3 regions of the Streptomyces sp. NPDC002403 genome follow, and region 2 is predicted to be linked to each of the others. Evidence: riboswitches for the same ligand, from Rfam matches in the RefSeq annotation. Region 2 holds a riboswitch; each other region holds the start of a gene.
What was found. A riboswitch is a leader RNA that binds a small molecule or an ion and turns the genes downstream of it on or off. The one in region 2 is predicted to bind cyclic di-AMP.
Positions count from the first base shown of each region.

Region 1: another riboswitch for cyclic di-AMP. It lies ahead of ACWCPY_RS06195 (transglycosylase SLT domain-containing protein); the one in region 2 lies ahead of ACWCPY_RS22125 (C40 family peptidase).
Region 3: another riboswitch for cyclic di-AMP. It lies ahead of ACWCPY_RS36120 (M23 family metallopeptidase); the one in region 2 lies ahead of ACWCPY_RS22125 (C40 family peptidase).

Region 1 covers NZ_JBSFBQ010000003.1:348,021-350,270, forward strand. Annotated here, with positions in the region: gene ACWCPY_RS06190 (ABC-F family ATP-binding cassette domain-containing protein) at 1-3, opposite strand, end outside; cyclic di-AMP (ydaO/yuaA leader) riboswitch at 608-839, shown strand; gene ACWCPY_RS06195 (transglycosylase SLT domain-containing protein) at 842-1,339, shown strand; partial or broken gene ACWCPY_RS06200 (FAD-dependent oxidoreductase) at 1,333-1,620, opposite strand; partial or broken gene ACWCPY_RS06205 (TetR family transcriptional regulator) at 1,620-1,848, shown strand; gene ACWCPY_RS06210 (hypothetical protein) at 1,898-2,215, opposite strand.
Region 2 covers NZ_JBSFBQ010000020.1:7,591-9,840, reverse strand. Annotated here, with positions in the region: gene ACWCPY_RS22135 (ATP-dependent Clp protease proteolytic subunit) at 1-487, shown strand, start outside; gene ACWCPY_RS22130 (hypothetical protein) at 496-804, shown strand; cyclic di-AMP (ydaO/yuaA leader) riboswitch at 1,219-1,384, shown strand; gene ACWCPY_RS22125 (C40 family peptidase) at 1,388-1,861, shown strand; gene ACWCPY_RS22120 (ATP-binding protein) at 2,002-2,250, opposite strand, start outside.
Region 3 covers NZ_JBSFBQ010000056.1:27,242-29,491, reverse strand. Annotated here, with positions in the region: gene ACWCPY_RS36125 (M16 family metallopeptidase) at 1-522, shown strand, start outside; cyclic di-AMP (ydaO/yuaA leader) riboswitch at 800-966, shown strand; gene ACWCPY_RS36120 (M23 family metallopeptidase) at 980-1,783, shown strand; gene ACWCPY_RS36115 (GntR family transcriptional regulator) at 2,006-2,250, shown strand, end outside.

The DNA.
Region 1 (2,250 bases), on a different contig from region 2:
CATGGTGTTCCTCGCATTCGCAAGCGCGGTGAGTGGGGGCTTCGTATGCGAGCACCACGCGGCGACCGAGCAGCGGAGGAAGGTACGGCGGCCCTGGAGATCGAGGGACGGCTCATGCACCGAGGTCGCATCCACGCGGGGTCACGGGCAGTGCGGAGCACTGCTACGGCGTGACAGGCGTACGGGCGGTGCCGTACGGCGTGATGTTCGCAGACCTCAGATGCGCAACGTCCACCTCTATCGGAGACAACAGGACATCAGCACCATAACGGTGGAGGGGGAGGGATGGCAATGCCTCCGGGCGTCGGGCAGGGCCGGCGAGGTGAGCTCCCCGTCGCGATATATCCGTCCCGTTATGGGTGGTTCGAGCGAATTGCCCTTTTAAATGCTTGGCGAAATGCACCTTTTGTGAATTCGTGGCGCGAGTCACTTTCCATCCTCCCGGAGTCGCGTCACGCGATGCGGAGCCCTTTCCGCGCAAGGAGGGGGGAGTGCTCGATGTGAGCTGGATTACCACTGTTCCCGTGACTTGATCTTGTAAGTGAATTGCGTGTGGAAATCAGGGTCTTGTCCCTTTCGGTCCCTCTCGCCTACGGTCACCGTCAATCCGGACGGAACGCCGAATCCTGCCGCCGCCCGGACATCCGACCCACTCGTGTACGGCAGGAGCGGGGGACCCAGGTAAGCCGCCGGCCCGGTATCCGGAACGGCTGGGGTCTTTCGTCTGGATCCGGCCTGATCCAGACGAAAGGCCCCTGGGGTGAAGCCGCGCTCAGCGCGGCCAGGCATCTCCAGCCTGAACCCGACAGCTCACCTCGCAGGCGACGGAGAGGAATTCATCATGTCCGCAACGCCTACCTGCCGTCGTCGTAGGTCCACCTCGCTGACCCGGGGCTTCATAGCCGTGGGCACGGGTGCGGCCGCCCTCCTGCTGCCGTTGACCGGCGCCGCCACGGCCTCCGCGGCGCCGGCGCAGTCCGTCAGCGCCGTGGCGCCCGCGGCGCAGCCCGTGACGTACACGAACAATCTGGACGGCTGGATCAAGGAGTCGCTGGCCGTCATGGCCAAGCACGGCATTCCCGGCAGCTACGACGGCATCCACCGCAACGTGATGCGCGAGTCCTCCGGCAACCCCTTTGCCATCAACAACTGGGACTCGAACGCCGCCGCCGGAACGCCGTCCAAGGGTCTCCTCCAGATCATCGACCCGACCTTCCGGGCCTACCACGTGCCCGGAACGGCGATGGACGCCTACGACCCCGTCGCCAACATCACCGCGGCGTGCAACTACGCGGCCCACAGGTACGGCTCCATCGACAACGTCTTCGGGGCCTACTGAGGTACGGAATCCAGCCGCGGTGGCGTCCAGTCGGCATGGCGCAGGATCGTGCGGACGGTGACGCGGGACGGTGCGAGGCGCAGTGCCGTGTTCCGCAGCGCGACGGCCGCCGGACGGGACAGCTGCTGACCCATCCGGCCGGCCCGGCGGGCGGCCCGGGCGACCGACTGGCTGCGGGGCCGGCGCTCGGCGTCGTAGCGGCCGAGCGCCGACTCGACGGTGGGTCCGGCGCGGAGCGCGGCGGCCGGCGTCGCCGCGTCCTCCAGTGCCTGGCAGGCTGAGCCTGCGCCACCCGGAGTTGCGCGAGATTCTCGTAACCGCGCGAGAACGCGGCACGCGAGGCCGTGCGGGCGTTCCTGGACGCGCGGGGCGTGGCCGACGCGGAGGGCCGGACGCTCACGATGCTGGCCTGTGTGGACGGGCTGGTGTTCGACCGGCTGGTGGGTGGCGGGGAAGTGCCGAGGGACGAGATCGCGGGACTGGTCGCCGCGGCGCTGCGCGGCGCCTGACCATCGCCGCGCGGGCACCTCCCCGCACCGGTTCGTCCGCGCGGGACCCTCACTCCGGGGCGCGCTCCACCGGCTTCGCCGGTCCTGAGCGGGGCATCACGGGAACGGTCGCCGCCGCCCCGGCCCGGACCGCCTGCACCACCGCGTCGTGCAGGCGACGGCTGTCCTCCTCCGAACGGCACGCGACGGGGCTGCCCGACATGGTGAACCAGTCGATCGCGCCGGTGTACTGCACAGTGACCTGGGCCATGTCCTGCGCCCAGGTCGTGTGAACGGTCAGGTCCCCGGACAGGACACCGACCTCCTCCGTCAGCACGCCACCGTGCCCGGAGAACACACCGCGAGTCGTCCATGACGCCCAAGCCATGACTCCAGGCTGGCATCAACACCGAGGATGCGCGA
Region 2 (2,250 bases):
GATCGCGCAGTTGATGTACCTGGAGCACGATGCCCCGGACCTCCCCATTTCGCTCTACATCAACTCCCCCGGCGGCTCGTTCGGGGCCATGTCCGCGATCTACGACACGATGCAGTACCTCACGTGCGAGGTGGAGACCTACTGCCTCGGCCAGGCCGGTTCCTGCGCCTCCGCGCTGCTCGCCGCGGGCGCCCCCGGCCGACGGCACGCACTGCCCGGCGCGAGGGTCGTCGTGCGGCAGCCCGAGCTCACCGAACCGATGCGGGGCCAGCCGTCCGACCTGGAGATCGAGGCCCAGGAGCTGGAACGGGTCCGCACGATGCTCACCACACTGTTGGCCCGTCACACGGGTCGCGACACCGAGCGGATCACCGGGGACATCGAGCGCGACCTCATCCTCGACGCGGCGGGCGCCAAGGCGTACGGGCTGGTGGACCACGTCCTGGAGAACCGGAAGTCCTCACACCACCCGCGCGGCACGAGGTGAACCCGCCGATGCGGCCACCGGAGTTCCCACCGCTTCCCGCACTGACGGGCGCCGAGGGGGAGTTCATCGACCGCTACCTCGAAGTCCTCGACCAGGTCGGCCGGATCAATCCGGCCCGCGGCAGCGACACCTACGGCGCCCTGCGCGCAGCTCAGGCGCTGGTATCGCACGTGGCCGCGCTGCGGGACGCGCTCGCGTCCATGCACGAGCGCGGGGAGGCGCAGATCCACGCCACGACGCTCGCCCGGGCGCTGCGGGTACTGGACGGGGAGCGGCGGGCCGGGCGCGTCACCGTACCGCCCGCTCCCGCGAGTTGACCGGCTTCCGTGCTCCGCGCGGACGCCGGGACCGGGCCAACTCCCCCCGCCCCGGCGTCCGGCGCCCGGTGGCCGTCACCCAACTCCCGTACCCGACACGCCCGACGATCCGATCGAAATTCCTCGCTCGTTCGGCGTAGGAAGCCCCCCTCACGGGGGACCGCTCAACTTGCGTTTTCCGAGTGGACTGTGATCGAAATCCACCCTTCCACCCCAGGTACGACACCGGTCGGATTCGCCGCCGGAGCCTCGAAAAGCACCATGCCCACCCGAACGGATCAGCCGTGAGGAGCCTCACATATCCCTGTTTCTGCTCGGAAATCAGGCAGTCCGTGAGTCAAGATCCCTGGGACGACAAGCCCCCGCCACCGCGGCGGGGCGGTCCGGGCGGACGCCGAGTCCTGCCGCCGCCCGGATGACTGGTCGACAGATAGTGGATCGGCAGGAGTGGAGGACCCGAGCACAACGGGTCGGCCTGAACACCGGTCGACCCTCGGGGTGAAGCCGCCGCAAGCGGCCGGGCAACTTCGCCAGCCCGAACCCGACAGGTCATCCTTCACAGGCGGCTGACGAAGGGTTGCGCATGACTGCGCAGGTTCATGTCCCGTCTCTGCTCGTCCGGGCCGGAACGGCCTCGGTTCTGACTCTCGCCGCTGTCGGCACCACCATGTTCGCCCCGGGCGCCGCGACGGACGCCCAGGCGGCGACTCTGTCGATGAAGGCGCTCAACATCGCGGCGTCGAAGAAGGGATCGCCGTACAGGTGGGGGGCCACCGGCCCCAACCGCTTCGACTGCTCGGGGCTGACGTTCTACTCGTTCAAGAAGGCGGGCAAGAAGCTCCCCCGCACGGCCCAGCAGCAGTACAACAGGACCCGCCACATCTCGGCCTCGCACAGGAAACGCGGCGACCTGGTCTTCTTCCACTACGGCCGCAGCGTCTACCACGTGGGCATCTACGCCGGAAAGGGCAAGATCTGGCATTCGCCGAGGACCGGCGCGGTGGTCCGGCTGGAGAAGATCTGGACCAAGAGCGTCTACTACGGCCGGGTCCGCTGAGACGGTCCTGCCCGGCGGATCGGGGCCGTGTCCCCGGCCGTGCTCCGCCGGGCGGGGGGCCGGGGCGCGGCGGGTTCGGGGGCGGGGCCGGCGCGGAAGCCGGGTGACCGCGCGGTCGGGCGGTCACCGCAACGCGTCGGTCAGCTCTGCACCGGGACGCTCCACGGAAGCGCGATCCACACCGTCTTGCCACCGTCGGCGGTCGGGCTGACGGTGAGCCGTCCCCCGCACTCCTTGGCCAGGGTGCGGATGATCACCATGCCGCGCCCGTTGTCCTGTTGAACTGCGGCGGGCAGCCGCCTGGGCCAGCGGGGATGGCTGTCCGTCACTCCCAGATACAGCTGCTCCTCCCGCTCCAGCCGGAGGTCCACGGTGAAGGTGGGCGACTG
Region 3 (2,250 bases), on a different contig from region 2:
ACGCTCACCTCCCGCCTCGACCGGGTGCTGCGTGAGGAGAAGGGTTACACCTACGGCGTACGGGCCTTCGCCCAGGTGCTGCGGTCGTCGGCCCCGGACTCCGTCTCGGGCGCGACCGGCGCCGCGATGCTGGCCATCAGTGGCTCGGTCGACACGGAGTCCACCGAGCCCGCGCTCAAGGATCTGTGGACGGTCCTGCGGACGCTGGCGGCCGAGGGGCTGACCGACGAGGAGCGCGAGACGGCGGTGCAGAACCTCGTGGGGGTCGCGCCGCTGAAGTTCGAGACGGCGGCCTCCGTCGCGGGCACCCTCGCCGACCAGGTCGAGCAGCACCTCCCCGACGACTACCAGGCGCAGCTGTACGCCCGGCTCGCGGAGACCGGCACGGTCGAGGCGACCGCGGCCGTCGTCAACGCCTTCCCGGGTGACCGGCTGGTGACGATCCTCGTCGGCGACGCGGCACGGATCGAGGAGCCCGTCCGGGCCCTGGGCATCGGAGAGGTGTCGGTGGTCACCGGCTGACGACCGGCGCCGTCCCACCGGCACCGGCCGATCGGGGCGATCCGCACACCGCCCGACATCGGGACAGCAGGTACATCGCCGCATATCGGGACAGAGGGAAGGTCTCTGCGAGCAGGATCTCGCCGAGACCTTCCCTTTTGTCCGTTCTGACACGGAGGTTGCCTGTCTGCCCTGTGGGATGCGCTACAAAACGCCCTGTCCGTTTGGTGAATGAAAGTGGCCCCGCTTAGCGTCGGCTCGGCTGTCCGTCACTCGTATGCCGCATCCGCGACGTACCGGGCAGCCATCGCCGAGTCCCCGTCAGGCGCGAGCCTGGGGAGCCGGGGACCCACGCAGTCCCTGGGGTGAATCGGATGCCTGAGCCCGGATGGGGTCGGGGCGTCCGTAGGAGACCTTCCTGCTCCGAACCCGTCAGCTAACCCGGTAGGCGAGAAGGAAGGAAAGGATCAGCCACTCCATGGCGTTCACCCGTGCCACCGGGAAGCACCGTGCCCCGAGCCGACTGACGCGCACGAGCGCGAAGGCGGTCGGTGTCGCGGCTCTGGCCACCACCGGCGTCATCGGCGGCCTGGCCGCTCCCGCCCTCGCCGCGGACTCCGGGACCCCCTCCGTGAGCGACACCGGCCTCGGCCAGGTCATCGCCATCGACAAGACCCTTGCCGACCGGATCGACGCCCAGGCCGACGCGCAGCAGCACCAGGCCGACGCGGCGGCGAAGGCGAAGGCGGAGGCCCAGCGGAAGGCCGAGGCCAAGAAGAAGGCCGAAGCGAAGGCCAAGGCGGACGCCGAGCGCGCCGCCGAGGCCCGCGCCGAGAAGGCGCGCGCCGCCCGGTCCGCCGAGCGCACCCGGCTGGGCGCCTTCCAGATCCCGGTCGCCGGTTCGTACGTCACCACCGGTTACAAGTCCAGCGGCTCGCTCTGGTCCTCCGGCAGCCACTCCGGCATCGACTTCCACGCCGCCTCCGGCAGCTCCGTGGTCGCCGTCGGCGCCGGTACGGTCGTCGAGGCCGGCTGGGGCGGCGCGTACGGCAACAACATCGTGCTCCGGATGACGGACGGCACGTACACCCAGTACGGGCACCTCTCCTCGATCGGCGTCTCCGTCGGCCAGAGCGTCGGCGCGGGCCAGCGGATCGGCCTCTCCGGCTCGACCGGCAACTCCACCGGGCCGCACCTCCACTTCGAGGCCCGGACGACACCGTCGTACGGCTCCGACATGGACCCGGTCGCGTATCTGCGCGCCCACGGCGTCAACGTCTGACCGACGCGCCGTCGCAGCACCCCGTCGAAGGCCCCGGCAGCATGCCGGGGCCTTCGGCATGCCCGCCGCACGGCCATGGGCGACGACCCGCCGAACCGCCCCGTGACCAAAAGATATTCATGAATTTCCGCCCGGCATCGGAAATGCGGCCGCATTGCAATAGAGTCACGGAACAGGCGTCGGCCGGCCGCGATTCGCGGGGATTGAGGCGGAGGTTCGGACATGCGCATTCCAGCGCATTCGGTATGCACGGCAATCCGCGACGACATCGTCTCCGGTGTCTTCGAACGCGGCAGTCGTCTCACGGAGGAGCTGCTGGCCCGCCGTTACGGGGTCTCCCGTGTCCCGGTGCGGGAGGCGCTGCGCACCCTGGAGTCCGAGGGCTTCGTGGTCACCCGCCGGCACGCGGGCGCCTGCGTCGCCGAGCCCACCGAGCTGGAGGTGGCCGACCTCCTGGAGGTCCGGAC